DNA from 4 places in the Synechococcus sp. 63AY4M2 genome. Region 1 is predicted to be linked to each of the others. Evidence: predicted binding sites of a transcription regulator. Region 1 holds the regulator's gene; each other region holds the start of a gene.
The links. Region 1 encodes NtcA, which controls nitrogen genes in cyanobacteria. Its sites were predicted from a motif close to GTANCNNNNGNTAC; they were not measured.

Region 1 (7,632 bases):
GAAGAAGCTAAGAAATACTAAGAAACGTGAACAAGATGAGACATCAGCAGGCGTTTGGGCTGTTGGTGTAGGGATCCCTGTCTCAAAGCTGAGCCCGACTTCATGATCGTGTTAACGAATTGTGTTACAGTGCTATAGGGAGTGGGCCCGCCCCGCCCTGGATATCCAACTCTAAAAATTGCAGGCATCATGAGCAAAGTTTACGACTGGCTAGACGAGCGGCTGGAGATCACGCCTTTCGTCGATGACGCAACCGGAAAATTCATTCCGCCCCACGTTAATATCTTCTACTGCCTCGGCGGCATCACGCTGGTGTGCTTCCTCATTCAGTTTGCCACCGGCTTTGCCATGACTTTTTACTACCGTCCAACGGTGGCCGAGGCTTTTGAATCGGTCAACTACATCATGACCCAGGTCAACTTCGGCTGGCTGCTGCGCTCCATCCACCGCTGGAGTGCTTCCATGATGGTGTTGATGATGATTCTACACACCTTCCGGGTTTACCTGACGGGGGGGTTCAAGAAGCCGCGCGAGCTGACCTGGGTAACTGGCGTGATCTTGGCGGTACTGACGGTTTCCTTTGGGGTTACCGGTTACTCCCTGCCTTGGGATCAGGTGGGCTATTGGGCAGTCAAGATCGTCTCCGGGGTGCCCAGTGCCATTCCGGTGGTGGGGGATGCCCTGGTCCAGCTTATCCGCGGCGGCGAGGCAGTTGGCCAAGCCACCCTCACCCGTTTCTACAGCCTGCACACCTTTGTGTTGCCTTGGCTGACGGCGGTCTTCATGACGATGCACTTTCTGATGATCCGCCGCCAGGGCATCTCCGGGCCTTTGTGATCCCAAACCGGTTCTTGTGAGCCGGGCACCCTGGATGCATCTTTTCAGAACTTTTGCCCTAGACAAGGAGAATGGCTATGCCGGTCTCAAAGCAAGTGATAGCAACCGAGGCGATTACCCGCAAAGTTGACCTAGACAATCCCAAAGTTTTGGCCAAGCTGAAGAAGAACATGGGCCACATGACCTACGGGGAGCCCGCTTGGCCCAACGATTTGCTCTTTATGTTCCCGGTGGTGATCCTGGGCACTATTGGGGTGATTGTCGGCCTGGCGGTCATGGATCCGGCGGGTGTCGGCGAGCCGGCGGATCCCTTTGCCACGCCGCTGGAAATTCTGCCGGAGTGGTATCTCTACCCCGCGTTTCACATTTTGCGCATTGCTCCCAACAAGCTCTTGGGCATTGCCCTGATGTCGGCCATTCCGGTCGGCCTTCTGTTTGTGCCTTTCATCGAAAACGTCAACAAGTTTCAGAATCCGCTGCGCCGCCCCGTGGCGACGACGGTGTTTTTGATCGGCACCTTGGTCACCCTCTATTTGGGCATTGGCGCCACCTTGCCTCTGGATAAGTGGGTCACCCTGGGCCTGTTCTAGAGGGCAGAATATCGGCTTGATAACTCTGAGTGCAGCAGGCCGGTGGCCGGGCTGCACTTTTTTTGGACGTGGGGGACTTTTCGGCAAACCTGGGGGCCAAGGGATGGTAATATCGCTACGCATTCTTTTGCTGTGACCGCCCATGAGCGTTCCTTCCTCTGCTGTCCGAACCTATCGGATTACAGCCCTGGCCGGAGATGGGATCGGTCCTGAAATCATGCAGGTGGGGCGGGCGGTTTTGGATGCGGTTGCCGCTCAGGTGGGGTTTTCCCTCCAGTGGCAGGAGGGCTTGATTGGCGGGGCCGCCTACGAAGCCACGGGGGATCCCTTGCCGCCAGAGACCTTGAAAATGGCCCAGGAGAGCGATGCTGTTTACTTGGCGGCAGTTGGCGACTTTAAGTACGACACCCTGCCGCGGGAGAAGCGCCCTGAGCGGGCTTTGTTGGGCTTGCGGGCGGGCCTGGGGCTGTTTGCCAACTTGCGCCCGGTGAAGATCTTTCCGCAACTGGTGCAGGCCTCTTCCCTCAAGCCGGAGGTGGTTGCCGGGATCGACCTGGTGGTGGTGCGGGAGCTCACCGGCGGCATCTACTTCGGCCAACCCAAAGGGATCTTCACAGATGCCAAGGGATCCCGGCGGGGTGTGAACACCATGGCCTACAGCGAGGCGGAGGTGGATCGCATTGCCCGTGTGGCTTTTGAACTGGCCCGCAAACGCCGGCGCAAGCTCTGCTCGGTGGATAAAGCCAATGTCCTGGAAGTGTCACAACTGTGGCGGGAGCGGGTTACCGCCATTGCGGCTGAGTACCCCGACGTGGAGCTGTCCCACCTGTACGTCGATAATGCTGCCATGCAGTTGGTGCGCTGGCCCAAGCAGTTTGACGTCATTCTCACGGAGAACCTCTTCGGGGATATCCTCTCCGACGAGGCGGCGATGCTGACCGGGTCCATCGGCATGTTGCCCTCTGCCTCTTTGGGATCCTCTGGCCCTGGGGTGTACGAACCCGTACACGGGTCAGCCCCGGATATTGCCGGACAAGACAAGGCCAACCCCATTGCCCAGGTGCTCTCCGGGGCAATGCTGCTGCGCTACTCCTTGGATCAGCCCCAGGCTGCCGACCGCATCGAACAGGCCGTCGAGGCGGTTTTGGCCCAGGGCTACCGCACTGCCGACATCTACTCTGAGGGGATGACCCTCGTCGGCTGTCGGGAAATGGGGGAAAAGATCTTGGCTGCTCTGGCCCAGCAGCAAGCCTCCCCCCAAGGATCGCTCTCAGCCCCTGGTGGTTGAGGGGAGGTTCCCTCGTCGCTGCCCTGCCCTGGTGGCACGGCTACTCCTCTCCCAGAGGGAGGGATTGTCCCGACTGGTAAATTCCTGGAAACGGCCCTAGGGGCAGCTTCTCCCCCTAGGCAAAGCGATGGCCAAGCTGCATTGGGTCGTGGACGGTGATCTTTTTCTTGTGGATGGAAATGTAGTTCTTCTTGCGCAGCTCCCCCAACAGACGAGTGATGGTGACGCGAGTGGAGCCGATCGCTTCCGCAATGGCCTGGTGGGATAGCTTGAGATCGATGGTGACTCCATTGGGGCCGGGCACCCCGAAGTCGCGGCAGAGGATCAGTAGAAAGCTGACCAGACGGGATCCCATGTCGCGGTGGGCCAGCGTCTCGATCATCATCTCCGTCTGCAAGATGCGGGAAGACAGGCTCTTGAGGAGCAACATGGAGAGCTCAGCGTTCTCCCGCAAGGATTTTTCCACCTGTTCGATGGGCAGAGAGAGCAGCTCGACGCGGGTAAAGGCCACCGCGTGATAGAAGCGGTCGGAGCGCTGCCCCGTGATGAAGGAGAGCACCCCAAAGATGCTGTTTTCCCGCAGGAGAGCGACGGTAATTTCTTCCCCCATTTCGTAGACCCGCGAGAGCTTGACAGCTCCTTTCACCAAAAAGTAAACCCGCTCCGCCGGATCCCCAGGAAAGAAGATGGTCTTACCGCGCTCAAACGTTTCGATAACCGGAGGATGGTGAGGCCCTCCCAACTGTTTGAAGGCTGCAACCAGAGATTTTTCTGCAATGGCCACTGCCATATTCTTCAACCTTTTAAGGTCAGTTTATCCCTTAGAATCAACCCAACAAGATCAGCCAGGAGTGCCGGGGTTGAGCTGCCCGCTATTGACCCAAGCCACCCTTGACTCAAAAATGACCTCGGCGGCAAGATTATCCTAAGCTAAAAGACTCTGCTTGGATATCTTTGTAGCAGGAGCTACATCTTTGAAGTCTTGTCTCCTGTCCAAGATATGCCTCTAGCGCACTGTTTTGGGACGGTGCAGGCGGGAGGTGCGAGGAAAGTTATATGGGGATCGCGCAGGGTGGGGTTGCCGCCCCTTCTCAGCTAAGCCGTCAGCATTTCACGGTGCGGATGCCGGAGCCGGCCAATCACCTTTTGGAGGTGGAACTACAGATCCAAGAGGTGGATCCAGAAGTACCTCTGCAACTGCGGCTGCCGGTGTGGACGCCGGGATCCTACCTGGTGCGGGAATATGCCCGCCATGTGCAAGAGTTTCAGGCAGCAACGGAGCAAGGGATCCCTTTGGCCTGGCGGAAGGTAGATAAGCACACTTGGGAGATCGAGCCGCCCCGCTGTTCGGCTGTCGCGATCCGCTATCGGGTCTACGCCTACGAGCTGACGGTGCGCACCAACCATTTGGATCTCACCCACGCCTACTTCAACGGGGCGGCGCTCTTTCTCTACGTGCCCGGTCGCGAGCGGGAGCCCTACACCTTGACGATAATCCCTCCCAAACCCGACTGGCACGTCGCCATCAGTTTGCGACCTTTGAGGTCTTCTTCTGAGGATGCTGCTTCCGGCCAGTCTTTTGTGGCGGCAGACTACGACGAGCTGGTGGATAGCCCGGTGGAGGTGGGCCTGCACCAGTTGCGGTCGTTTGCGGTGGAAGGGATCCCTCACTACTTCGTGGTCTGGGGAGCGGGCACCCTAAATTTGGAGCAAGCGGTGGCCGATGCCGAGAAAATTGTCCGGGCCACGGCGGCGTTTTTTGGCGAGCTGCCCTACGACCGCTACTGGTTTATTGTGCATTTGTCAGCCGGGGGATTTGGCGGCCTGGAGCACAAGTACAGTGCCACCCTCAATTATTCTGGACTGGAGCTGCATCAGCCCCACTCCTACCGCCGCTTTTTGGCGCTGCTGGCCCATGAGCTTTTCCATGCTTGGAACGTCAAGCGGCTGCGCCCTCTGGCTTTGGAGAAAATTAACTACAACCAAGAAAACTACGTGGACTGTCTGTGGTTTTGCGAGGGGGCAACCAGCTACTACGAAAATGTCATCTTGCTGCGGGCAGGGATCCTCAGCGCCGAAGATTTTTTAAAGATCCTGGCCGAGCAAATTGGCCGGCTGCAGCGCACTCCAGGTCGAGCCGTACAATCGCTGCGAGAATCCAGTTTCGACGCCTGGATCAAGCTCTACCGTCCCCACGAAAATAGCCTCAACAGCCAGGTTTCCTATTACCTAAAGGGCGCTTTGGTCTGCTGGCTGCTAGATCTGCACATTCGCCACCTCTCAGGGGGGCAGGGATCCCTGGACACGGCCCTGCGGGATCTGTGGCAGCGCTTTGGTCGGACAGAGAAAGGCTACAGCAACCAAGACTTGCAAGAGGCGTTTGAGCGGGCAGCCGGCGCCGATCTCAGCCCCTTTTTCGCCGCCTATGTGGACGGCACGGAAGAGCTAGACTACAACGCCTACCTCCACCCCTTTGGCCTCACCCTCAAGGTTCACTTCAGCCGACCCAACCCTCCCCCCTACCTGGGCCTCAACTTCAACGGCGAAGGCAATCGCATCAGCGCCGTCGAGATGGGATCCCCCGCTCAAAAAGCCGGCATCTGGGCTGGCGATGAGTTGGTGGCCTTGGATGGCTTCCGGGTAAGCGCTGCCAACTTGCCAGAACGCTTGGCGGCCTACCAGCCCCACCAGGCCATCTGCCTGAGCGTCTTTCAGGGCGATCAGTTGAAGCACTTCTGGATCCCCTTGGATCCACCCCGCCCGGATGTGTACACCCTCGAGGCCTTGCCTGAGCTCACTCCCGCCCAGAAAGCGCTCCAACAAAGCTGGTTGGGATCCCTGCTCGGCTCTTCAGGACAAGATACGCCTCTTCTTGCCTGAGAATCTTGAAACAGGCGGGTAACCTAGTTAACCTAGACAAAAAGTAACAATAGGGGCAAGGAGCCAATCTGATGGACCTCGTTTTGGCTTTGTTAATTGGAGTGGCTGTTGGTTTCTCATTGGGTGTTTACGTTGCCCGCCGTTACAAGGCCAATCCTAGACTAGAGGCCTGGCAGCGAGAGGTCATTAGAGAGATATCTTCATGGCTGGGCCAAGAACTCGACAAAACCTTAATCAAGTTAGGAGAAGGATTGGCAGACGAGACTTCTCAGAGGTTACAGTCTATCCAAGATGATCTTAAAGAGTTCGGGCTGCGTCTTCTAGAAAGTTATCAAAGTTTTCTGCAGGTTTGGGGTAAGGATCTTACGCAGGCTATATCTGTAAAGCTAGCTGAACATAATGAGCAGCTCAACAGTCAGCAAGCTATCCTAAAAAACTTAGTGAAAGAAGCTAGAGGTATCTATCAGAAACTACAGGTTGTTCTTAAAAAATCTTCCAGATTAGGGATATCCCAAGCTACAGATCAAAACTCTCAAAAAGATCAGGCTGCTATCCATAAAACAATAGAGAATAGTCTACCAAAGGAAAAAGTAGCTGCTTCTAACATGCTAGAAGTTGACATATCGAAGATAGAATCTTTCTTAAACTCGAAAAACATAAAGATCAAAATCAAAAAGAGAAGCATAGATATGGAGGAAAAAGAGAAGGAGCTAGATCAAATAGCTGACCTTATGGGTAGTCAGTACTCTTTGATCAAAAGATTCTATAGAATGATTAAGTCAAGTATGAGCAGCGGAAACTCTTTCTCAATAGACCTTAGAGACGAACCTCAACAAGTAATTGACACAACTCGCCAGCTTGCCACAGAGCTACACAAGATCGCATTTTTGGAAGAGTATAGATACTCCGAAGCGCCCAAGTGTCTGCTAGAAGCAAGAGCCAGCAGATCTAAACAAGCACTGAATTTTCTCTCAGGAAACTGGCTGGAGAGATACGTTAGGAATAGGTTGATTGGCCTTGCTAAAAGGCAAACTGGAAAGATTGATTTTCCTTACGTAGCAAATGTTGAAGTTACTTTGTCAAACAGAGATGATTTTGAGATGGATCTTCTCTTCTACGTTAATGATCAACTTTACTGGGTAGAGTCGAAGACAGGTAAGTATAAGTACCGAGATAAAGTAAAAAAGTACTCCAAGATTGCTTCTGACCTTGGTCTTCAGAGAAACCAAGCCATCATAGTTTTGACCGACGTTAGTCAAGATGCAAAAACCGATCTATCCTCTCTCTATCATTTGTCGGTCATCAGTGTTGATGAGGTTGAGGCTACATTTGAGAGGATCTTAAAAAGTCACCTTCGAGAAGTCTGAAAGGCACCCAAGAGCATTAGCTTAAGCCACAATTTTGACAGCTTGTTCCATACACCACCAGGGATCCTCGGCAAAAGCTGGCATGGGCGTGCTGCCCGCCTTGCCCAGAATGGCCAGCCTGACTTCTCTATCCAGACGGGATCCGGAGCCATAGGGATCGTCAGAGGGGGGCTCCAGCCTTTGTCCTAGAGGGGGCATTGCCATAATGCCCGGCTGCATGCCGGTACTGGTGACCCAGATTTTGAAGCGATCCACCGCCGTTTCTGTGTCTTCGGGCAGTTGCATCTGGAGCAGATAGCGAGGGCCAGAGCCAACTAATACGCTTTCGCTGGGGCGCAGGCGGGCAGGAGAGTCCGGCTGGTAGGGATAGACTAAACCGACGCTGCACTGCCGTTCGTCAAAGACTGTTACATAGACGTGCACCGGCGTAAGGGCCCTGTTGCGCAGGGCGATGGCGAGGTTGCGGCCTGCTTGAATTTGCACCTGGCCTTGGGGATCCCGCGGCAAAGGGCTAACTTCAGCAGGGCTAGAGCCACTGGCCGGCGTTTCCAGTTGCAGAAACTCTACTTCCAGAACACTGCTCAGAGCATCGCTGGCAGGTTGCAGGTTGAGGAGGTTGTCGAAGGCGGCCACATGTTCCAGCAGCCGCACCAGCTTGCGGGGCAGAGCC
Region 2 (7,632 bases), 2.6 Mb from region 1:
TGAAGTCAACAGGTTCAGTCCCTGAGGACCCAGGGCGATCCCCGCCACCAAAAGGCCCACCAACCCCGGCAGGCGCAGCCGCTCAAATAGCGGCGGCACCACCAGGATCACCCCCAGCAACAGAGCAAAGGAGAGGATGGGCTCCTCTTGCACAAGTGAGCGTATGGCCTCCATCGGCTAGGCCCCCGGCTGGACGTCTTCCTGATTATGGAGGCAATCTGCCCAAAGGGCCGCAAGGAGATCTGGCCAGCCCCAACCCACCCTCTCTTGCCTGGGGAAGTTCCCGCTGGCAATACCGACTTGTGCCAGCTCTGGATCCTGCAGCAGGGATTTCTTCCAGAACTCGGCAAGCCTTAGAGAAACTGGTGGCTTTCCGGCTGCAACACCACCTCGTTGGGCACGGCATTGGCAGGCATCGTCAGGACAAAGCGAATCGCCTCGGCAGCCGTGGCAGGGCTGAGCATTTTGTCCCGCTGCACCTTGAGGCTGATGGGATCCCAGAAGGGGGAGTCGATGCCGCCAAAGTAAAACAGAGTAAAGCGTACCCCAAAGCGCTTCAGCTCGTCAGCCATGCACTTGGTAAAACCGACCACGCCAAACTTGGCAGCACAGTAGGCAGAGGCCATGGCCATGGGGTGGCGGCCCAGAATGCCGGGGAAGTTGAGGATGTGGCCGGATTTTTGCTCCCGCATGGCGTTGGCCACCAGTTGGCTGGTGTAGAAGCTGCCCTTGAGGTTGACCGCCAGCATCTGCTCCAGGTCAGCGGGGGTAATTTGCGGGGCAGGTTTGAGGATGCCGGCGCCGGCGAGGTTGATTAGCCCATCGATCCGCCCGTGCCTCTGCAGCGTTTGGGTCACCAGCGCCTCGACCTGGGCGTAGTCGGTTACATCTGTGGGGATCCCTACTCCAGAAGCAGCCCCGAGGGCTACTGCTTTCTCGGCCAAGGTGGCTAGGGGCCCTTCTCGCCGCGCCGCCAGCACCAGATGGGCTCCGGCCTGGGCCAAGAGAGGCACAAGGGCACTGCCAATTCCCCCTGTGGCCCCTGTAATGAGAACAACCGCCTGGGACAATGAGGAAGACACGTTACGTTTTTTAAACTCTTCCTCTCATCATACCCAGGGAGTGGCCTTGAGGGACGATCCAGAGAGTTAAACGCGACGCAGCCGCAGTCGTTGCACCCATTCTTCCCCGAAGCGCAGCCAGTCTGCCATTTTTTCTGGACTCACCTGTTGGTCGTCCCGCCAAACAATAAGCTGCGGCCCGGATCCCTCAGCGCAACAAGGAGGATGCTGCTCCAAGAAGCTAAGAAACCTAGGATGGAAGCGCAGGCGAATCTTAGCCTCATCTTCTCCGCGCAAAAGGTAGCTGCGGGAAAACCGAGGGTGGCCCTCGAAGTTGATATCTTGCATGCCAAAGGCTTTGGCAATGTCATGAAACAGGGGAATATTCGGATGTAGCCGAAAATGAGGTAGCCGTAGGTCTTCGCAATAGGCCCAGAAAACAGACTGGCAATGAGTGCCGCGACTCTTGCCCCAGACAATCCTGCGACTCTTGCCCCTGCCGCTGGGGTACCTATACTGATAGTCAAAGGCACCGATCTCAGTTCCATCGATTAGCCGCTTGGACATTGAGTTGTAGAAACGTCGATCGTAGCCTTGTTCAAATAGTTTAAAGCCTGCCTGAAGCAAGCGGGAGCGGATCCCTTCGGGTAGCTCTGCTGAAAACGACATGCCCAGGCTCCTGGCCACCTGCTCCAAAGCTTCCCGACGCTTCTTCTCTAGATAGTCAGCTAGATAGACAACAAGCGCCAGAAGGCCTAAGAGAATAAGGACCCAAATAATAAGAGCTATAAGCCATCCCATCCAAACCCCCCCTGAGTCTGTAAACTTCAGCACCCCCACCCAGAGTACCAGAGCAGGCACAAAAAAGGGATCCCTCCAGCAAGAAGGGATCCCGTTCAAAAGCCTTGGCCGAGAACTAATGGTTTAGATGAGAATCAGGCGTCGAAATAGAGCGCGAACTCGTAGGGGTGAGGCCGCAGGTTGATGGGGTTGATCTCGTTGTCAATTTTGTACTCGATGTAGGCCTCGATGAGATCTTCGGTAAAGACACCTCCCTCCAACAAGAAAGCGTGATCCTTCTGCAGGCTTTCCAGAGCATCCAGCAGGGATCCGGGCGTGGAGGGGATCTTGGCCAGCTCGTCTGGCTCTAGATCGTAGATGTCTTTGTCCAGGGGCTCGCCGGGGTGGATCTTGTTCTTGATCCCGTCCAAGCCGGCCATCAACATGGCCGAGAAGGCGATGTAGGGGTTGCAGGTGGCATCGGGGCAGCGAAACTCCAGCCGCTTGGCCTTGGGATTTTTGCCCGTGACCGGAATGCGAATGGAAGCCGAGCGGTTGCCCTGCGAGTAGGCCAGGTTTACCGGCGCCTCAAACCCGGGCACCAAGCGCTTGTAGGAGTTGGTGGTGGGATTGGTGAAGGCCAGGATGGCCGGGGCGTGCTTGAGCAGGCCGCCGATGTAGTAGAGAGCCGTTTCGCTGAGATCGGCATAGTTGCCCTCTTGGTAGAACAGGGGCTGACCGTCTTTCCAGAGGGACTGGTGCGTGTGCATGCCGCTGCCGTTGTCATTGAAGAGGGGCTTGGGCATGAACGTCACCGTCTTGCCGTGCTTGCGGGCCACGTTCCGGATCACGTACTTGTAAATCATCATGTAGTCGGCAGCCGTGATCAGATCGGCAAAGCGGTAGCCCAGCTCTCCTTGCCCGCCAGTGGCCACCTCGTGGTGGTGCTTTTCGATGGGCACCCCCAACTTGGCCATGGTTAGCAGCATCTCGGTGCGGAGGTCTTGGTGGGCATCGGTGGGCGGCACAGGGAAATAGCCTTCTTTGTAGCGCGGCTTGTAGCCCAGGTTGCCCCCTTTCTCCTCCCGGCCTGAGTTCCAGCGGCCCTCAATGGAATCGACGAAGTAGTAGCCGGCGTTCTGAGTTTGGTCAAACCGTACATCTTCAAAGATGAAAAACTCCGCCTCGGGCCCAAAGTAAGCCGTATCGGCAATGCCTGTCGATTGCAGGTAAGCCACAGCCCGCATGGCTAGGCTCCGAGGACAACGGCTGTAGGGCTGGCCAGTGCGCGGCTCGATGATGTTGCAGATGAGGCTGAGGGTAGGCACTTGGAAAAAGGGGTCGATCCAGGCCGTTTTGGGGTCTGGCACCATGTACATGTCCGACTCGTTGATGGATTTCCAGCCCCGGATGCTGGAGCCATCAAAGGGCAGCCCTTCGCTAAAAACTTGCTCCGTCAGCATTGAAGAGTGGAAGGAGACATGCTGCCAGGTGCCAAAGAGATCCACAAACTTGAGATCCACCATCTGGACATCGTTGTCCTGGATCATCTGAAGCACTTCTTGGGGCGTGGATGCCATTACTCTCTCCTGATTGGGTTGCGGTTGAGACTGGGGTAATCAAAGGTAGACGGGATCCCCACGCTTCGACTTGAATGAGCCAAAAGCGCTCACCCATCCTAGAAAAGCCGATCTCAGCATTTTGTAGTTTCTGATACGAAATTGCCCTGGCTTTGGCCTTCTGCTCCAGAGGTTGGCCATCGCGCCTCTCAGCCAGGCGTTTCTGCCCTGTTGTCCTCCAGACAGAGACAAAACCCTGTCCCCCTAGCTAGAGGAAAGCGAAAATGGGACTAACAAGCTCCAGCCTCGCCGAGGGTACCAGCTCGTGTTAGGCTAAAACGTAGTCGTTATGAGTTTGGTTTAGTTTTCAGCAACAGCAAGGAGCGACATCGGATGACAGAGCAAAGTCGGGTTGAGAACGTGGTGATTATTGGTTCTGGCCCTGCTGGGTTTACGGCGGCCATTTATGCCGGGCGTGCCAACCTGAAGCCGGTTGTGTTTGAGGGGTTTCAGGTGGGCGGGATCCCGGGCGGGCAGTTGATGACCACCACCGAGGTGGAGAACTTTCCGGGTTTTCCCGAGGGCATCAGTGGCCCCCAACTCATGAAAAACATGCGTGCCCAGGCGCAGCGGTGGGGGGCAGAGCTTTACCCCGAGGACGTCACCTTTGTGGATCTGAGCCAGCGGCCTTTTGTGGTTCGCTCTGACGAACGGGAAGTGCGCACCCACAGCCTGATTATTGCCACCGGGGCCACGGCCAAGCGCCTGCACTTGCCCGGAGAGGAGATCTACTGGAACCGGGGCATGTCGGCCTGCGCCGTCTGCGATGGGGCCATGCCCATGTTTAGGGGGGTGGAGCTGGTGGTCATTGGCGGCGGCGATACCGCCTGTGAGGAGGCCACCTACCTGACCAAGTTTGGATCCCATATCCACATGCTGGTGCGCAGTGGCAAGATGCGGGCCAGCAAGGCCATGCAAGACCGGGTGCTCAACCACCCCAAGATTACCGTCCACTGGCACACGGAGGCGGTGGAGGTTCTGGGCGACGGCCTGCGCCTGACGGGGGTGAAGGTGCGCAACAACCAGACGGGCGAGATCCGGGAGATGGCAGTGGGCGGCCTGTTCTACGCCATCGGCCACAAGCCCAACACCGACTTGTTCAAAGGGCAACTGGAACTGGATGAAGTGGGCTACATTGTCACCCGCCCAGGATCTGTAGCCACCAGTGTAGAGGGCGTGTTTGCCGCCGGGGATGTGCAGGATCACGAGTTTCGCCAGGCCATCACCGCTGCCGGCACCGGCTGTATGGCGGCCATGCTGGCGGAGCGCTGGCTCTCCGAACACGGCCTGGCACAGGAGTATCACGTCGTCCCTCAAAGCCATCTTGAGCCCGCTTCTGCCTCTGCTGTCGAGGTAGAGCCGGAGGGAGACTCGGCTGTTGAGGAGGCCAGTTTTGAGCAGGAGGTGCAAGATGACCTCGACTTCAGCCAGACCTGCCACGAGGGGAGCTATGCCCTGCGGCGGCTCTACCACGAAAGCGATCGCCTGCTGATGGTCAAGTACACCGCCCCCACCTGTGCCCCTTGTCATGCCCTCAAGCTGATCTTGAACAAGGTCATCGAAGAGTTTGCCGACAAGCTGCATGTGGTGGAGATCGACATCGAGAAAGACCCGGAGATCGCCGAGGCAGGGGGGGTCACCTGCACGCCGACGGTGCAGTTTTTCAAAAACAAGGAGCTGGTGGCTCAGGTGGTGGGTGTCAAGCCCAAGTCCCACTACCGGGAGGTGATCCAGGCCAATTTGTCTGAGGCAAAATCAGCTTGAGGTAGTCCCCCTCACCCCCGGCCCCTCTCCCAGCCCCTCTCCCTGAGGGAGAGGGGAGCTAGGCGGCTAGTCGGCAAAGGCGCTGTAGTATGCACCCTGCAGGGCGGCCAAAGAGACTGACAACACGGGATCCCCTTCTGCAGTAGTCACCACCAAGGGATCCGCTGGCCCGCCCACCTGTCCTAGAAGCTGCCACTGGCCGGGGAGCTGCGACTCTAAGTAGGCTTCCCAAGGAGAGCGCTGGGCTGGATCGACGGAAACGAGGATGCGGCTGGATCCCTCGCCAAAGAGGGCCTGATCCCAGCGCAGGGATCCAGGAGCTAGGGAGACGCTGGCGCCGCGGCCCCCACTCAGGCAGGCTTCTGCCAAGGCCACCGCCAGCCCTCCCTCGCTGCAGTCGTGGGCGGAGCGCACCCACCCCTGGCGGATGCCGTGGCGGCAGGCCCCTTGCACGCGCTTTTCCAGCTCCAGATCCACGGGGGCAGGACGACCCGTGACCTTGTTGTAGATTGCCGCCAAATACTCGCTGCCGCCCAGGCTGGTGACGGCCTGGGATCCCAAGAGGTAGACGAGATCCCCTTCTTGCTGCCACCCCTGGCCACAGATGAATTTCAAGTCCGGAATGAGGCCCACCATGCCGATGACGGGGGTGGGGTAGATGGCCTGGGATCCCTTCTCGTTGTAGAGGGAGACGTTCCCCCCCGTAACCGGCGTGCCCAGGGCGCGGCAGGCCTCGGCAATCCCCCGACAGGCCAGGGCCAACTGCCAGTACACCACTGGGTTTTCCGGGCTGCCGAAGTTGAGGTTGTCGGTTATGGCTAGGGGATCCGCCCCCACGCAGGAGAGGTTGCGGGCGGCTTCGGCCACGGCGGCCTTGGCCCCCTCGTAGGGATCCAAATACACCCAGCGGCCATTGCCATCTAGGGTGGCGGCAATGGCTTTGCGGGCAGCCTGCAGAGGGGGCACCTCGCCCACGCCAAATTTTTGGGAGCGGATGCGGATAACCGCCGCATCTCCCTGTCCCGGCCAAAGGACGGTGTTGTTTTGCACCTGGTGGTCATACTGGCGGTAGATCCAGGCTTTGCTGGCCAGGGTGGGGCGGGCCAAAAGCTGCAGCAGCACCTCTTGCCAGGCCAGCGTTGCCTGACCTAGGTGAATCCCTTCGCGATCGCAGGGGGGTAGAGTGGCGGGATCCCATTGCCATGCCGCTTGCACATACTCCGGCGGCTCTGGCAACAGGGGGCGGACGTAAACAGGAGTATCCTCCGCCAAGGCCCGCGCCGGCACCCTCACCACGCAGGATCCCTGGTGCCAGATCTCCACCAGCGGCTCGGCAATGACTTCTCCGGCCACGCTGGCCTGCAGGCCCCAGCGATGGAAGATCTCCATTACCTCCGCCTCGCGGCCTTTTTGCACCACCAGCAGCATCCGCTCCTGGGACTCCGAGAGCAAGTATTCCCAAGCCGCCATGCCGCTTTCCCGCGCCGGCACGCGGTCGAGGTCAAAGCGGATCCCCACCCCTCCTTTGGCGGCCATCTCTGCGGTGGAGCAGGTGATCCCGGCTGCCCCCATGTCCTGGGCCGCCACCACCGCTCCCGTGGCAAAGGCCTCCAGGCAGGCCTCGATGAGACATTTGCCCAGAAAGGGATCCCCCACCTGCACCGCCGGCCGATCCTGCTGCGCGTCCTCCTTGAGCTCGGCGCTGGCAAAGCTGGCCCCGCGGATCCCGTCCCGGCCGGTGGTGGCGCCGACGTACAAGATCGGGTTGCCCACTCCCCGCGCTGCCGACTTCACCACCGCCGGCGTCTCCAGCAGGCCCAGGGCCATGACGTTGACCAGGGGGTTGCCGCTGTAGCAGGGATCCACCGCCACTTCCCCCCCCACCGTGGGCACCCCCACGCAGTTGCCGTAGTGGGCGATCCCCTCCACCACCCTGGCCATGAGGCGGCGGTTGCGGGGATCCGTCAGCGGCCCAAAGCGCAGGGAGTTCAACAGCGCAATGGGGCGGGCGCCCAGGGTAAAGATATCCCGCAGGATGCCCCCCACCCCGGTGGCCGCCCCCTGGAAGGGTTCCACGGCGGAAGGATGGTTGTGGGACTCGATCTTAAAGGCCAGCCAGTCCCCATCCCCCAGATCCACCACGCCGGCATTTTCCCCCGGCCCCACCACCACCCGCTCGCCCGTGGTGGGAAAGTGCTTTAGCAGAGGGCGGGAGTTCTTGTAGCAGCAGTGCTCCGACCACATCACCCCAAACATGGCCAGCTCGGTGGGGTTGGGATCCCGGCCCAGTTGCTGCTGGATCTGGCGGTATTCCTCTGGGGAAAGGCCGTGGGCTTTCAGGTCTGGCGGGGCAGAAGCGGAGGTCATAGCGTTCAAGGTTTACCTAATTCGCCAGGAAGGCCTGCCCT
Region 3 (7,632 bases), 150 kb from region 1:
CCCGCCAGGCGTAGTAGGTGTGGGGAAACTGCCGCAGCACCTGCTGATAGGTTTGCCGCGCCGCAGCCACCTCCCCCAGCCGTTCCCGCCATTTGCCGGCCCAGTAGAGCAGTTGCGCCCCCATTTCCGTATCCCGCTGGGCCAAGCCAATCTGCTGGGCTAGAGCAATGGCTTGGCTGAGATTGCCCGTTTGCGCCTGGCGCCAAGCCACCGTCCAGGCGGCGGTGGCCGCGGCTTCGCTGACTGGGAAGCGCTCCCAAAGGGTCTGCCGCACCGCCTGGGCCGATTGCGGGCTGCCGTTGCGGTCATACAGTTGGCTGAGGCTGAGCAACGCTTCTGGAGCTTCTCTATCCGAGCCGGATCCCACCTGGCGAAGCAGCTCGATTGCCGTCGGCAGGTCGCTCAGTTCCGCCAAACGGCGGCGGGTGAGAGAAGCCTCTGGCCCATCGGGAAACTGTGCCAGCAGCGCTTGGTAAGCGGCTCTCGCCTGGGGCAACTCCCGCGAGATCTGGTGGCTGCGCCCCTGGCGGTAGAGATTGCGAGAGGTGGTGGGGGCACGCCCGTAGGCGCGGGCGGCTTTGCCGTACTCCCGCTGCTCCCAATAGGCATCGGCCAGGATCTGCCAATCGGAGGCCGTGAGGGATCCCTCTTGGGCTTGCCGCCAGCGATCCAGCAGCGGCGTTAACCCAGGGGTTTGCGGGTGGTGCAAGGCCAGATCCCGCAGCAGGTCATACCGGTCAGGATCCAGCTCCAGCAGGTGCTTGAGGGCGCGGGCCGTCAGGGGGTGGGTGGGAAATTGCCGCCGCAACTGATCCACCTGGCCCATTCCCCAGAGGGCGTAGGCGGCCACCGGGCTGTGGGGATACTCCTGCAAGATCTTGGGCCACCAGATCTGGCGGGCTGTTTCTCGATCCCCCAGCTTTTCATAAGCCTGAGCCCTGAGCTTCCAGATCTCGTCGGTGAGAACTGGCAGCTTTTCTTCCAAGCCCTGCAGGTGCTCCAGGGCCGCTTGCGCTTGGCCGGCCTGCAGGGCTTTGTAGGCGCGCAAAAAGGCGGCGCCAGAAGTCGAGCTCAGGGGTGCTGGAGGCGCCGCCGCCATCTCGACAGGTTCTGCCCAGGAGGAGGCGTAAAAGCCCCACAGGACGCCGCCCAGTACTCCGCCTGCTGCTAAGGTCGCGGCAAGCCATCGCCTCCAGAGTTGCCGGTGGCTTGTTCTGCTCTGCATGCCTCCCTTCCCCAGCGTCCTTGACTAGGATACCCAATGGGGAGGCGCTGAGCCAGGACAAGTAACCTCAACGAGGAGGAGGCCAGTTGGCAATGGGAACCGGCTCGATAAGCTCCGCCAAGGGAAACCCTAGGATCTGGGCGTAGAAATAAAGCTCTGCCTCCAGGGCCCGTTTGAGGTTGGCTGCCTGGCGAAAGCCGTGCTGCTCACCGGCAAAAGGGACATAGGCCACCGGGATCCCCTTGGCCTGCAGGGCAGCCACCATCCTCTCTGCTTGGTTGGGAGGGACGATGGCGTCCTCCAGGCCTTGAAAGAAGATAACGGGGCAGTTGAGACCCTCCAGGTGGTGGATGGGAGAGCGCTCCCGGTAGAGATCCCGCCGCTCCGGGTAGGGGCCAATTAAGCTGTCCAAGTAGTGGGACTCAAACTTGTGGGTCTCCTGGGCTAGGGCCTCTAGATCGCTCACCCCGTAGTAGCTGGCGCCGGCCTTGAAGACGGTGTGAAACGTCAGGGCCGCCAGGGTGGTGTAGCCGCCGGCGCTGCCGCCGCGAATGAGCAGCCGCTCCCCGTCCACCTTGCCCTGGGCTGCCAAGAATTGGGCCCCAGCGATGCAATCTTCCACGTCCACAAGGCCCCAGCGGCCCTTGAGGGCCTCCCGGTAGGCCCGCCCATAGCCGCTGCTGCCGCGGTAGTTGACATCCAAAACGGCAATCCCCCGACTGGTCCAGTATTGGATCCCCAGGTCGAGCACGGCTGCCGTCGCCCCTGTGGGCCCGCCGTGGCTTTTCACGAGCAGGGGCGGTTTTTCGCCGGCAGGGGCCACGAAGTCGCGGTTTTTGGGGGGATAGAAGAAACCGTAGGCCACTGCCCCGCCTGAGGTGGGAAAGGCGATGGGTTCGGGGATCGACAAGTACTCCGGCTCTACCGCCACGCTGCTAGAACGGGCCACCACCTCCACTTGGCTGGAGGGTAAGTATAGGCAGACCAAGGCAGTGGCTTCCGTCGGGGATCCGGCCAGGAAAGCGGCTTTTTCCCCACTTACCTGCAGATTGTGGATCTCGGTGTAGGGCAAAGGGATCTCTTCCTGTTGCCCCGACTGGGGATCCAGGTAGGCCAAATGGCACAGACCCCCCTGTTGGTAGCAGGCCAGAATGCGCCCATCCCCAGCAAAGCCGTAGGTGCTCAGGCCAAACACCCACTGCGGCTCTCCAAACTCCGCTTCCATAGGGCAGAGGGGAATGGGGCCCTGGGGATCCCAGCGATAGAGGTTCCACCAGCCGCTGCGATCCGAAACAAAGTAGAGATCCCCTTGCGGTGACCACTGGGGCTGGAAGATCGACTCGGCAGGGCCACCGGCCAGCTTTTGAGGTTCTCCCAAGCTGCCGTCAGGGTTCACCTCAGACCGCCACAGCTCTGTGCCGTCCCAGGGCATTTGGGGGTGATCCCAGGTCAGCCATACCAAGGTCTGGCCATCGGGGCTGAGGCGAGGGTTGGCATAGAAATTGTGCCCAGAGGCCAAAACGCGCTGGGATCCGCTTTCCAAGTCAATCGAGACAAGGCTGTTTTCCGGCTCTCCCTGGCGGCTGTGATCCTCCCGCACACAGAGGATGCGTCCACGCGCCCGATCCACCACCCCATCTGCATAGCGATAGGGGCCTGCTTCCGTCAGGGGCTGGGGATCCGAACCCGGCAGCAGGCGGTAGAGCCGTTGGTCAGCGAAGTTGCAAAAATACACTACCCCTGCCGACACCCAATAAGCTCCACCCCCATACTCATGCACTCGTGTCCGCACATTGAAAGGTGCCGGTGTCAGCTCCACCAGGATCCCGTCGGCAGAGCGCCGCATCAACACATTGCGCCCTTTTTCTTGCGGGCGACCCTCCGTCCAGTAGAGATCCCCCTGATCCCAAACCATCTGTCCCAAGCGCAGGGATCCCGTCACCACCAGGTCAGCGGTAATCGGGGATCGCCAAGATCCATAGCCAGCCTGTTGCACCATAAGCTGTTAACTCTCAACTAATTCTCGACCCCAGAACCCCTATTATGCCGGCAGCAAGGGATCCCTGCCTTTGCCTACAGCCTGTGGGGAAAGGGCTCGGATTCTGGGAAAAGGTATCCCGCGATACAATTCTCTCCGGGCTGAATGGGTTTGATGGAACACGTTAAGGCAACAGGGACGCACGGCGCTTTCTCGACTGCAGGATTAGCCTTTTCCTCTGTTGATGTTGGGAAGGCATTCGGTGAAAGCCTCAGCCGACTGCAGTTGGGCAAATTTAACACATGGGCGAGGTGATGAGCTAAGTGCTTCCCTCTGTTGGCCGGGCTGCTGCAACAACTGGACTTCTTAATACCCTTTGCACTCACTTCGTTTCGGAGATCACCGATGGCTCTATCATTTAATCGTCGTCAAGTGCTGAAAATGGGCGCTCTGGCCGGAGCCGGGGCTGCCCTAGGGCCGCAGATCTGGGTGAAGCGATCCGTGCCCGCCTACGCCCAGGGAGAGACCATCCGCGTTGGCATTTTGCACTCCCTTAGCGGCACCATGGCCATTTCGGAAACCAGCGTGGTGGATGCGGAAAAGCTGGCCATCAAAGAGATCAATGCCGCCGGTGGGGTTTTGGGCAAGCAGATCGAGCCGATTATCGAGGATGGGGCTTCCGATTGGCCAACCTTTGCGGAGAAAGCCACCAAACTGATCGATGTGGACAAGGTGGCAACGGTGTTTGGATGCTGGACTTCGGCCAGTCGCAAAGCCGTGTTGCCGGTGTTTGAATCCAAGCAGCACCTGCTCTGGTATCCCGTGCAGTACGAAGGACAAGAGTGCTCCAAAAACATCTTCTACACCGGCGCTGCCCCCAACCAGCAGATCGAGCCTTCGGTGGAATGGCTGCTCAAGAACAAGGGCAAAGAGTTCTTCCTGGTGGGATCCGACTACGTGTTCCCCCGCACGGCCAACACCATCATCAAGGCCCAGTTGGAAGCCCTGGGGGGCAAGGTGGTGGGTGAAGACTATCTGCCTTTGGGCAGCACAGAAGTTACCCCCATCATCAGCAAGATCCGGGCCGCTCTTCCCAATGGCGGTGTGATCTACAACAGCTTGAACGGCGACAGCAACGTGGCCTTTTTCAAACAACTGAAAGGGGCAGGGCTGGGGCCGGATCGTTATCCTTCCATGTCCGTCAGCATTGCCGAAGAAGAGGTACAGGCCATCGGCCCCGAATTTTTGGAAGGGCACTTTGCCGCCTGGAACTACTTTATGACGGTGGATACGCCTGCCAACAAGAAGTTTGTGGAAGCTTTCAAGGCAGAATACGGCCAAAACCGCGTCACCAACGACCCGATGGAAGCCGCCTACATCATGGTTTACATCTGGAAGCAGGCGGCAGAAAAAGCGGGAACGGTGGAGATCGACGCCGTGCGGCAGGCAGCCTACGGCCAGACCTTCGATGCCCCTGAAGGCTTGGTAACCATGAACACCAATCACCACCTGACCAAGTATGTGCGGATCGGCCAGGTGCGCTCTGACGGTTTGTTTGATGTCATCTTTTCTACGGATGCCGTGGAGCCGCAGCCCTGGAACCAGTTTGTGGCAGAGACCAAGGGCTTTGCCTGCGATTGGTCAGATCCGGCCAAGGGCGGTCGCTACAAAGTCAGCTAGTCCTGGCCAGGGCTGGGATCCCTTGCCGTTTGGATAGGGTCGGGGATCCCGCCTAGATGCTCGGTTAGCCTCCCTAGTTTAGTTGGAAGGAGGATCCCCTGCCGATGACCTTGCTCTTGGATAGCTTGTTTAACGGCCTTAGCATCGGCACCGTCTTGCTGATAGCCGCTCTGGGCTTGGCCATTGTTTTCGGCCTCATGGGGGTCATCAACATGGCCCATGGGGAGCTGATGATGTTGGGGGCCTACACCACTTTTGTGGTTCAAAATGCCTTTCGTCCCCTAGGGGATCCCTGGCGGGATCTGTACATCTTTCCAGCTTTGGTAGCTGCCTTTGCCGTCACGGCTCTGGTGGGACTAGCCCTGGAGCGGGGGGTGATCCGCTTTTTGTATGGCCGACCGCTGGAAACCCTTCTGGCCACTTGGGGTGTGAGCCTGATCCTGCAGCAGTTTGTGCGCAGCGTCAATTGGGTGCTGGCTTTCCGCTTGGGGGCCTTCGCGGTGCTCTTTTTCGGCGGCTGGTGGCTTTTGTCCAGGCGGGCGGATTGGCCGCGTCTCAAGGGGTGGACGCTGGCGCTGCTGTTGGTGCTCTCCACGGCCATTGCATCGGTGGGGGGGCGGGTGCTGGCGCAAACCTATGCTTTGGCGGTTACCCAGCCTTGGTTCGGCGCCCAGAACAAAGACGTGACGGCTCCCCGGTGGCTGGGGGGTGGGATCCCGGTGGGCAACCTGTTTTTGCCCAATACCCGCCTGTTTATCATCGCCCTCACCATCCTCTGCATCCTGGGGCTGTACTTCTTCTTGCAACGCACCCGCTGGGGGCTGCGCATCCGGGCGGTTACCCAGAATCGGGCCATGAGCGCCTGTGTAGGGATCCCCACGCAAAAGGTGGATGCCCTTACCTTTGCCGTCGGCTCGGGTCTGGCGGGAGTAGCCGGTGTGGCGGTCAGCCTGCTGGGATCCGTTGGGCCGAACACCGGCCAGAACTACATCGTGGATACCTTTATGGTGGTCGTCGTGGGGGGTGTTGGTAAGCTCTTAGGCAGTATTGTGGCGGCGCTTGGGATCGGGATTGCCAACTTTGTCATCGGCTCAGGGACGCTGGCTTTGATTTTTCCCAACGTGCCCATCCTGACCGATACCCTCAACTTTTTTGCCACCACGAGCATGGCCAAGGTGATGGTCTTTGCTTTGATCGTGGCCTTTTTGCAGGTGCGACCTCGGGGCCTTTTCCCCGAAAAAGGTCGTATGGTGGATGCCTAGGGAATGATCTCGCTTGGCGAAAACTCTAGGACCAGACTCTCCATCTTCTACTCCCTCACAAAGCCCATGAAACTGGTTCATTCCCCCCGTGCTGATCATGAAGTGGCTGCTCCCGCCGCGGGTGGGGATCCCAATTCTTCTCGCAAGCTTCTGTGGGAGGCCGGGATCCTCATCGTTTTGGTGCTGGCCTTGATCTTTGTGGCCCCAACTGTGCTGTCTGGCTTTCGGCTCAACTTGTTGGGGCGGTTTCTGGCCCTCAGCATTGTAGCTTTGGGGATCGACCTCATCTGGGGCTATACCGGCATGCTCAGCCTGGGGCATGGGGTGTTCTTCGCCTTGGGGGGCTACGCTCTGGGGATGCACCTGAAATTGCAATTGCCGGAAGGTCAGATACCAGAGTTTTTCAGCCTCTACGGGGTAACGGAATTGCCCTGGTTTTGGTATCCCTTTTATTCGTTTCCGTTTACGGCTGTTGCTGTTGTCTTGATCCCGGCTTTGGTGGCAGCAGCCCTGGGATATTTGGTGGTGAGAAATCGCATTCGAGGGGTTTATTTCTCCATTCTAACTCAGGCCACCACGATCATTTTCTTTAACTTCTTCAACGGCCAACAGCGCTTAATTAACGGCACCAACGGCCTGACCAACTTCCAGACTTTGTTTGGCCTAGATGTCAACTCGTCCGAAATGCGCTTTGCTGTCTATGTCACTACAGTTCTGGCGGTGGTTTTGGCTTACCTTCTCTGTCGTTGGCTGACCAGCGGCCTATTCGGTCGGATCCTGGTAGCCATTCGAGATGACGAGCCGCGGGTTCGTTTTTCCGGCTACGATCCCACCGGCTTTAAAGTTCTGGTGTTTGCCGTGTCTGCTGCCCTGGCGGGTGTTGCCGGAGCTTTGTTTACCTTGCAAACTGGGATCATCTCTCCCAATGCGATGGCCGTTCCCTTTTCCATTGAGATGGTAATCTGGGTGGCGGTGGGCGGTCGGGCCAGTTTGGTGGGGGCGGTGCTGGGGGCTCTGTTGGTTAACTTTGCCAAGAGCTTGCTGAGCGAAAATTTTCCCGAAATTTGGTTGTTTTTCCAAGGGGGATTGTTCCTGCTGGTGGTGCTGGTGTTGCCGGATGGACTGGTGGGTTGGGTGCGCACCCAAGGCAGGCAGCTTTGGGTCACTGTCCAGCTTTGGCGCAGGCGCTTGGCAAATACTTCTCCAGCCTAAATCTGGCTTTCTCTTGAGGATGTCAGTTATGTGCAAGATATAAGTTTAAGGTAAGAGGATCCCATGGGTGAGCCAGCGATGCCAAGTTTCCTCTCCTATTTGATGGGTTTATTTGATGGGTTGAGAATCCGGTTTGACCTTTGGCCTTTCCGTTCTTGGATGTGATCCCTATGCTCACTGCAGCTCCCACCGCTACCCGACAAATTTTACAAACTCAGGATCTCACCGTCAGCTTTGATGGCTTCAAGGCTTTGGACAGGCTGAACTTCTCTCTG
Region 4 (7,632 bases), 2.1 Mb from region 1:
AGTTTGAGCCCTGCGACCTGCGCGCCTTGTTCAAGGATGTGGAGGCCAAAACCGGCCTGCAGGCCAAACAGAAGGGATTGCAACTTAGCTTCCACCTGCCCCCCACGCCGGATCGGATTTGGCTGTACGGAGATTACCAACGCCTGCTGCAGGTGATGCTCAATCTGGTGGGCAATGCCATCAAGTTCACCCCCAAAGGCTCGGTGACGGTACGAGCCGACCTCCTTCCCGGCGACCCGGGGATGGCCCGCATCCGCGTCATCGATACCGGGATCGGCGTGTCGCTGGAAAAGCAGCAGAAGCTGTTTCAGGCCTTCACCCAGGTGGATGGCTCCACCACCCGCCAGTACGGCGGCACCGGCTTGGGCCTAGCCATCAGCCAACGGCTGGTGGAGGCAATGGGGGGAGAGATCAACTTCTATAGCCTGGGCGAAGGGCTGGGATCCACCGTCACTTTTACCGTGCCCCTCTACCGCCAGCCGCTCCCAGGGGGGGAGGCGAGCCCAGCTCAAGAAGGCCCCCCAGAGGCTACGAATCCCAACCTAATGCCCTATCCGGCCCAGTGCTGATCCACCGATGCCCTATCCCCGCAAACGGTTTGGCCAGCATTGGCTTAAGGATCCCGCGGTTCATGAGGCGATTGTGCGGGCCGCCCAGTTGCCGCCTCCTCAGAGGGATCCTGCGTGGGTTCTGGAGATCGGCCCCGGCACCGGGCAGTTGACGCAGCGGTTGCTGGCCCAGGGCGTACATGTGGTGGCGGTAGAGATCGATCGGGATCTGTGTCGGCTGCTGCAAAAGCGCTTCGCCGACCAACCCCGCTTTCACTTGGTGGAAGGAGATTTTCTTCGCCTGCCGCTGCCGCCTCAGCCCCGCCTGCTGGTGGCCAATATCCCCTATAACCTCACTGGCCCAATTTTGGAGAAAGTGTTGGGATCCCCGGCCCAGCCGGTGAGGCAGTTTGAGCGCATCGTCTTGATGGTGCAAAAAGAGCTGGCCGAGCGCCTGCAGGCCGGCCCTGGCAGCAAAGCCTACGGCGCTCTGAGTGTACGGGTGCGCTACTTGGCCGAGTGCGAGCTCATCTGCCGCGTGCCCCCCAGCGCCTTCCGGCCTCCTCCCCAAGTGGAATCGGCAGTGGTTCGCCTCACTCCCCGCCCCGCCCCCACCCCCGCCCGCGATCCCCGCTGGTTCTCCCAACTGGTTTGCCAGGGCTTCTCCGCCCGCCGCAAGCAACTTGTCAATGCTCTGGGAGGCCTCGTGGATCGCCAGACCGTGGCCGCCGCTCTGGCTCAGCTCCGCCTCAGCCCCACGGCCCGTGCCGAAGAGCTGGATCTGCCCGATTGGCTGGCCCTGAGCGATCTGCTGCTGGAGCAGACACCTAGGATGGCTGCCGTTTCCGGCGAGGGAAAACCGCGGTAGGGTGAGAGGAAGTCCTCAAGGGTTTTTCACCAGACCCCAAAACAACCTATGCTCAACAACCAAGGCAGACAGATCCTTGTAACTGGCGGTACCGGTGGGCTCGGGTTGGGAGTAACCCCCGTGCTCCTGGACACAGGGGCAGAGTTGACCTTGACCTACCGCCAAGAGGAGGAGTTGGCTGTTTTGCGGCAGCGCCTGCCGGCCAATAGCCTGGATCAGGTGCGCTTTGTGCAGGTGGATTTGCTGAACGAAGCCGCTGTGGCACGGCTCATCGACGATCTGCCCCGCGTCGATGGTTTGGTGCACCTGGTGGGCGGCTTTGCCATGGGCCCCACTCACGAGTACAGCCTAGAAGATTGGCGGCGCGATTTTGACCTCAACCTCACCACCACCTTCCTGGCCTGTAAGCACAGCCTGCGCAAGATGTGGCAACAGGGTTATGGACGGATCGTGACGGTGGCCTCCCGAGGGGCGGTAGAGCCGGGATCCCAACTGGCCGCCTACTGTGCTTCCAAAGCGGGGGTGGTGGCCCTGACCCGCACCATTGCCGCCGAAACCAAAGGCACCGACATCACCGCCAACGTCATCCTGCCCAGCATCATCGACACGCCGGCCAACCGGGCTGCCATGGGCTCCGAGCAGGCGGAGCTGTGGGTAAAGCCCGAGTCGATCGGGCAGGTGATCGCCTTTTTGGTCTCGGAAGCGGCGCGGGATCTGAGAGGGGCGGCGATCCCGGTGTACGGCAATGTCTGAGCTGCTTGGTTGACCGCACCCCCAGACGGCCTTCATGATACGAGGGTAGAGGCTTATTTTCGTGCCGTTTTCCTATGCTGAAGCGATGGTTCTTGGGGGGCTGGCGTCAGCAAATTGGCCGCATTGAGGTAACAGGGGTGATCGATGGCAGAACCCGAGAGCGGGTTCTCAAAGCCTTGCAAGAGGTGGAAGAAAGACAGATCCCTGCCGTGGTGTTGCGCATCGACAGCCCCGGTGGGACAGTGGCAGACTCCCAGGAAATCTACAATGCCCTCTCGCGTCTGCGGGAACGCAAGGGCACGCGCATTGTGGCCAGCTTTGGCAACATCGCTGCCTCTGGAGGGGTTTACATTGCCATGGGAGCCGAGAAAATTGTCAGCAACCCCGGCACCATCACCGGCAGCATCGGCGTCATTATCCGCGGCAACAATCTCGAACGGCTGCTGGACAAGATAGGGATTTCCTTTAAGGTCATCAAGTCCGGCCCCTACAAGGATATCCTTTCCTTTGACCGCGAGCTGACCCCAGAAGAGCGCAACATCCTCCAAGAGTTGATCGACATCACCTACGGCCAATTTGTGCAAACCGTTGCTGCCGCTCGCCGGCTAAGCGTGAATGTGGTCAAAACCTTTGCCGATGGCCGCATTTTCAGCGGCGAACAAGCTCTGCACCTGGGCGTGGTGGATCGCCTGGGCACAGAAGAGGATGCCCGCCTCTGGGCCGCGGAGCTGTCAGGGTTGCCGCCCGATGCGAAGTTCTGCGATCTGCTCCCACGGCGCAGGGGTTGGGCCCGCTTGCTACCGGCGGCAGAGGCATTGGCGCGTCTGCAATTTGAGGTAAGCACCTCAGGCCTGCCCCTGTGGCTCTACACCGGTTCTTGAGAGACGGCCTCCACAACTGTGAGGATTGGTTCTCCCGCCCCCAACCCTTATGCCGGCATAAGAGAGCAGTTGGGAAGCAAAGCCAGAAGCCGCTTTGCCACCTGCTCCTGGCCGGGGGCTTGCGGCGGTGCGTCTGGCTGGCCGGAGTTACTCCTCTATTTGCCAGGGATCCTGCGCCAACTCCTCGTCGAAGATGCGGGGGGGACGCACCGCCATCAGCACTTGGCCCAGCAGGGGAGAGGGGGGCGAATCCTCTATCCACTCCACCGCCACAGCTCCCCCTCGATCCACCAGGAAAACCCCTGCCCTCCCTTCCCAGGTGCGAACGGCGCGATCCGCCACCAGCAAAATCGGATCCTGTTCTTCTTCAGGGGCCACCGGCCAGCCCAACAGGGATCCCAGCAAACCATTGTCCACCTGCAGGGCGACTGGGTCGGCGGCCCTTTGAATGGCCGGCCAAGCGGGCAAGGCCATCCACGTCTGCCCAGCCACGCTGGTGACCCAACCAAAAAGGCCTTGAGGCTCAACGGCAGGGATCTGCTCCCAGGTGGCGGTAGAAAGAGGCAGGGATCCGGCCACCGGCAGCAGACGGGGCAGATCCTCTTCCGGGCGAAACACCGAAAGCCTGGGCAACGGCTTGCGCTGGGGTTGGGAGCCGGGAGCCAACGTCGACAAGAGCCGCTCAACCTGTTGGCGGGCTGTTTCGCTGTGGGCATACTGAAAGGCGCGGCCAATGGCCCGGGTTCGCTCCTGGAGATCGCGGGTTTCCTGGGCAGTTTTCCAGGCTTGGTAAGCCACCGCATCGCCGGGGTGATCCGTGAACCCTTCCGGGAGCTGCCGCAGTTGGGCATAGTTTTTCACAGCCCGGGCGATCTCGTGGGCCTCATCGGCACCCAGGTTGCGGCTGACAACCAGCTCCGCCACCCGGACGCGATCCTGAGGCGAGAGGATGCGCAACTCGTAGAGAATATCGCTGCCTTTGTGGGCAAAGTGCTCCAAAACGGCTGAGCTGGCTCCTGCTTTCGCCATTCCTTCGTAAACCTGGGCGGCGACAACGATCTGGTTTTGGTGGGCGGGCTCAAACCCGGTCGCCTCGAAGATGGCCTGGGGAGTCATTTTCTGTCGTTGCAAGCTTTGGCAGGCCTTTGCCCAATCCAGCCACCCCCCCTCTTTGCGCTGCAGCCGGCCCATCAACAGGCTGGGATCCTCCTCCGGGGCAGTGGGTTCCGGCAAATGCTGACTCATGGCCACGCTTCCTCCGCAACGACAATAGCCCAAAATGAACGCATACAGAACCAACCCATCCAATACAGTAAACTGCCCCATGGCTATAGCTTGCTTCCGCGAAGCGGTAGCCGGGGGCTTTGGGAAATCCTGTAGCCGGCAAGCCAGCCGCGGATCCCTGGGCTGGTTGATAAGGGCAGCCTCAAATAACATAGGCCTACGGCCCACTAACGCGGGGGGCAGCGTTGGAGCTCGCATCCCCTTCCCGCCCACGTGCAAGAGTGACCCCCCAACCGCTGGCCAACCTGCAAACACAAAAGGATAGCTCGGTAGCCTCGTACTTTAGGGCGGGGCGGAAAAGCCCGTAGGCAACTTGAGTTGCTCATAATGGTATCGTTGTTACCGAGGCGTGCCGTTCCCAGGCAAGCACCTCATCACGATGAAAAACTCGACCGGTGGCCAGCGTCTGGGAGATGCCAACGTCTCAGCCAACCTGCAAGGACTCTGCCCCCTGACGCGATCAGAAAAGTCAGCAGAACCTTGGGGCCTTGCCTCAAGGAACTGTCTAGCTAGAGGCGCTTTGGCAGCGCCTTTACGAGCCCGTTTGTGAACTACGTTAAGCATCCCCCGCCTTCCGGCGGAGGGAGTGTCAATTGCTCTCGGCGCTCTCTCGGCACTCGCCCTCCGTCACCTGAATTCGATGAAGTAGCCGCGCCTTTTCCCCTCCCCTGACCCCCCATCCAGATCCAAAGGGATCCCTCTCCCGCCATACCAGAAGATGAACTGGGGTGGGCAAAGCAAACTAGCTCATGCTGACCCGGCTGCGGTCATAGGTGAGACGGAAGGTGGGATGCACCTTTCCTTGGATGCGGTTCCAGAAGTTGCGCACATTGGCCTGCAGGCCAACCCGCTCCGTGCCACGCACCAACATGGCTTGCTGACGAACCCGAATCGCCCGTTGGTGGCCCATCATCAGGCGGCGAGCCAGCTCATCCAGAACGTGAGAACGGCCAGGAGCAGGTGCCTCGGCTGTCTGAACGGTTTGAGCCGGCGCTGCAGCAGCTTCGGAACGATAGGCCGCGCCCCGATAGAGCAGGTCAAGCTTGGTGGGCAAAACCACCGGCTTGCTCAGGTGGCGAAATCGCCAGTCCAGCCCCCGATAGCGACCCCCCACTTTGCCCGGAGAAACAGTCACCGTCGCCGGCGAGTGGGTGTAACCAACGCCACGGTAAGAGAGTTCCATGATCTTCGCCTCCAGATGAACGATTTCTTTCTACATTTTGTATTATAAGCTACGGTTTTGAGGTATTGCCACCAACTTTTAACGAAAATTTCCACTGATCCTCCCTTTGGCTGGCCAAGAACCCAGCCTGAATGAGGCGGGATCCCCTGCGGGAGCCGGTTTGCAGCGCTTTGGGTTGGGCCCAGCCTTCCACTCTGTCCGCAGGGCCGAAGAAAGCATTATCGTGGAAGAATCCTCAGGATTGGCTACAAAAGTTCATACTCCTGGTGGGGTGTCTCTGTGCAGGAAGACTTTCGCCTGATTCTGGACATCGTGACAGTGTTGGCGGCAGCGGCGGCGGGTGGTTTTCTGGCAGCGCTGCTGAGGCAGCCGGTGTTGCTTGGGTACCTGCTGGCAGGGATCCTGGTGGGACCAACGGGGCTGGGGTGGATCAAGGAGTTGGTGCAGGTGGAAACCCTGGCCCAGTTTGGGGTGACCTTTTTGCTGTTCAGCCTGGGAGTGGAGTTTTCCCTCAAAGAGTTGCGCCAGGTGCGGGGGATCGCCATTGGCGGCGGCGCTTTGCAGATCGGCCTGACCATCGCGATCACGGCGGCGCTGGCAGTGGCCAGCGGCTGGCTGACGCCGGTGCAGGGGATCTTCCTGGGGGCAGTGCTCTCTTTGTCTTCCACAGCGGTGGTGCTCAAAAGCCTCACCGAGACCAACCAGATGGGCACGCCCCAGGCTCACGCCATGCTGGGGATCTTGATTGTGCAGGATCTGGCGGTGGGGCTGATGCTAGCGGTGTTGCCGGCTTTGGATTGTCCTTTGCCGGAGCTGGCGGGATCCCTGGCCAAGGCGCTGGCGGAGATTGGCCTGGTGGGGCTGGGGGCGGTGGTGGGCGGGATGTGGCTGGTGCCCGCTTTCCTGCGCCTTTTGGCGCAGCAGGAGAGCAAGGAGGTGTTTTTGTTGGGGGTGATCAGCCTCTGCGTGGGGATTGCCCTGTTGACAGAGCGGCTGGGCATTTCCAGCGAGATCGGGGCCTTCCTGGCCGGGCTGATGATCTCAGAAGTGGAATACGCCGACCAGACCCTGGCCTATGTGGAGCCGCTGCGGGATGTGTTTGCCGCCCTCTTTTTTGCCGCCATCGGCATGCTCATCGATCCCAGCTTTATCGCTGCCCACCTGCCCTTAATCTTAGGGTTAGTGGGGCTGGTGATGGTGGGCAAGTTTTGCCTGGTGGCCCCTTTGGCCGGTCTGTTCGGCTACCCGCTCCCCTCAGCGGTGTTGGTGGGGCTGGGCCTCTCGCAGATCGGCGAGTTCTCCTTTGTCCTGGCCAGCGAAGGGCAAGCGCTAGGGCTGGTGTCGCGGCAACTGTATTTGCTCGTCGTCAGCACCACCGCCGTTACCCTGCTGGTCACTCCCCTTCTGCTCAGGGGCGCGCCGCGGCTGCTGGCAAAATTACAAGGGATCCCTTTCTTTGCCCGTTGGCTGGAAGCGAGCGAGCGGCCCCCCGCCCTGTCCCCCGACGCTCCCCAACAGGATCACGTGGTGGTGTGCGGCTATGGACAGGTGGGGCAGGACATCGTGCGCATCCTGGAAGCCCGTCGCCATCCCGTCTTGGTGATCGACCAGTCGGAACGGGTCATCCAACACCTGCGCTCCCGTGGGATCCCCTATCTCTACGGCAATGCCGCCAGCGCCCCGGTGCTGGAGAAAGCTGGCCTGCCCCGCGCCCGCGCCCTGGTGATCGCCCTGCCGGATCGCCTGAGCATGCGCCTTTGCCTGAAACGGGCGCTGGAACTGGCGCCCCACCTGGATGTGGTGGTGCGGGCCACCCATGAAGAGGACATCGAACAGCTCTATCAGTTGGGGGCCAGGGAAGTCGTCCACCCGGAATTTGAGGCCAGCCTGGGCTTGTGCAGCCATGTGCTGCTGAAGCTGGACGAGCCCCTGGAGGTCATCCAGCAGGAGATTCTGGCCATCCGCAGCAGCCACTACCGCGATTTGCGCCCTCCTTACCCCAGTTGTCTGATCCCCACCCCCGTGAGTTGGCCGGCGCAGCCCCCATCCCCGCCGCTCCTCGGCCATGCCAACGGCAGCCGCGACAGCGGCCCACCCGAGCCTGCGACCGCCTGG

Region 2: the regulator NtcA is predicted to act here: its motif matches at 3,545-3,558, upstream of glnA (type I glutamate--ammonia ligase).
Region 3: the regulator NtcA is predicted to act here: its motif matches at 3,338-3,351, upstream of urtA (urea ABC transporter substrate-binding protein).
Region 4: the regulator NtcA is predicted to act here: its motif matches at 5,557-5,570, upstream of SYN63AY4M2_RS03150 (DUF4278 domain-containing protein).

What each region holds. Positions count from the first base shown of each region.
Region 1 covers NZ_AXUX01000001.1:2,798,583-2,806,214, reverse strand. Annotated here, with positions in the region: gene petB (cytochrome b6) at 190-837, shown strand; gene petD (cytochrome b6-f complex subunit IV) at 915-1,427, shown strand; gene leuB (3-isopropylmalate dehydrogenase) at 1,570-2,715, shown strand; gene ntcA (global nitrogen regulator NtcA) at 2,831-3,505, opposite strand; gene SYN63AY4M2_RS12410 (PDZ domain-containing protein) at 3,772-5,595, shown strand; gene SYN63AY4M2_RS12405 (hypothetical protein) at 5,667-6,962, shown strand; gene SYN63AY4M2_RS12400 (hypothetical protein) at 6,984-7,632, opposite strand, start outside.
Region 2 covers NZ_AXUX01000001.1:222,753-230,384, forward strand. Annotated here, with positions in the region: gene SYN63AY4M2_RS01015 (cation:proton antiporter) at 1-174, opposite strand, end outside; gene SYN63AY4M2_RS01020 (SDR family oxidoreductase) at 354-1,082, opposite strand; gene SYN63AY4M2_RS01025 (hypothetical protein) at 1,149-1,730, opposite strand; gene glnA (type I glutamate--ammonia ligase) at 1,997-3,421, opposite strand; gene trxB (thioredoxin-disulfide reductase) at 3,794-5,224, shown strand; gene purL (phosphoribosylformylglycinamidine synthase subunit PurL) at 5,291-7,591, opposite strand.
Region 3 covers NZ_AXUX01000001.1:2,652,542-2,660,173, forward strand. Annotated here, with positions in the region: gene SYN63AY4M2_RS11815 (lytic transglycosylase domain-containing protein) at 1-1,225, opposite strand, end outside; gene SYN63AY4M2_RS11820 (S9 family peptidase) at 1,293-3,224, opposite strand; gene urtA (urea ABC transporter substrate-binding protein) at 3,609-4,883, shown strand; gene urtB (urea ABC transporter permease subunit UrtB) at 4,988-6,145, shown strand; gene urtC (urea ABC transporter permease subunit UrtC) at 6,149-7,357, shown strand; gene urtD (urea ABC transporter ATP-binding protein UrtD) at 7,528-7,632, shown strand, end outside.
Region 4 covers NZ_AXUX01000001.1:694,237-701,868, reverse strand. Annotated here, with positions in the region: gene SYN63AY4M2_RS03175 (ATP-binding protein) at 1-569, shown strand, start outside; gene rsmA (16S rRNA (adenine(1518)-N(6)/adenine(1519)-N(6))-dimethyltransferase RsmA) at 577-1,416, shown strand; gene fabG (3-oxoacyl-ACP reductase FabG) at 1,465-2,169, shown strand; gene sppA (signal peptide peptidase SppA) at 2,244-3,050, shown strand; gene raf1 (RuBisCO accumulation factor 1) at 3,198-4,295, opposite strand; gene SYN63AY4M2_RS03150 (DUF4278 domain-containing protein) at 5,077-5,517, opposite strand; gene SYN63AY4M2_RS03145 (cation:proton antiporter) at 5,797-7,632, shown strand, end outside.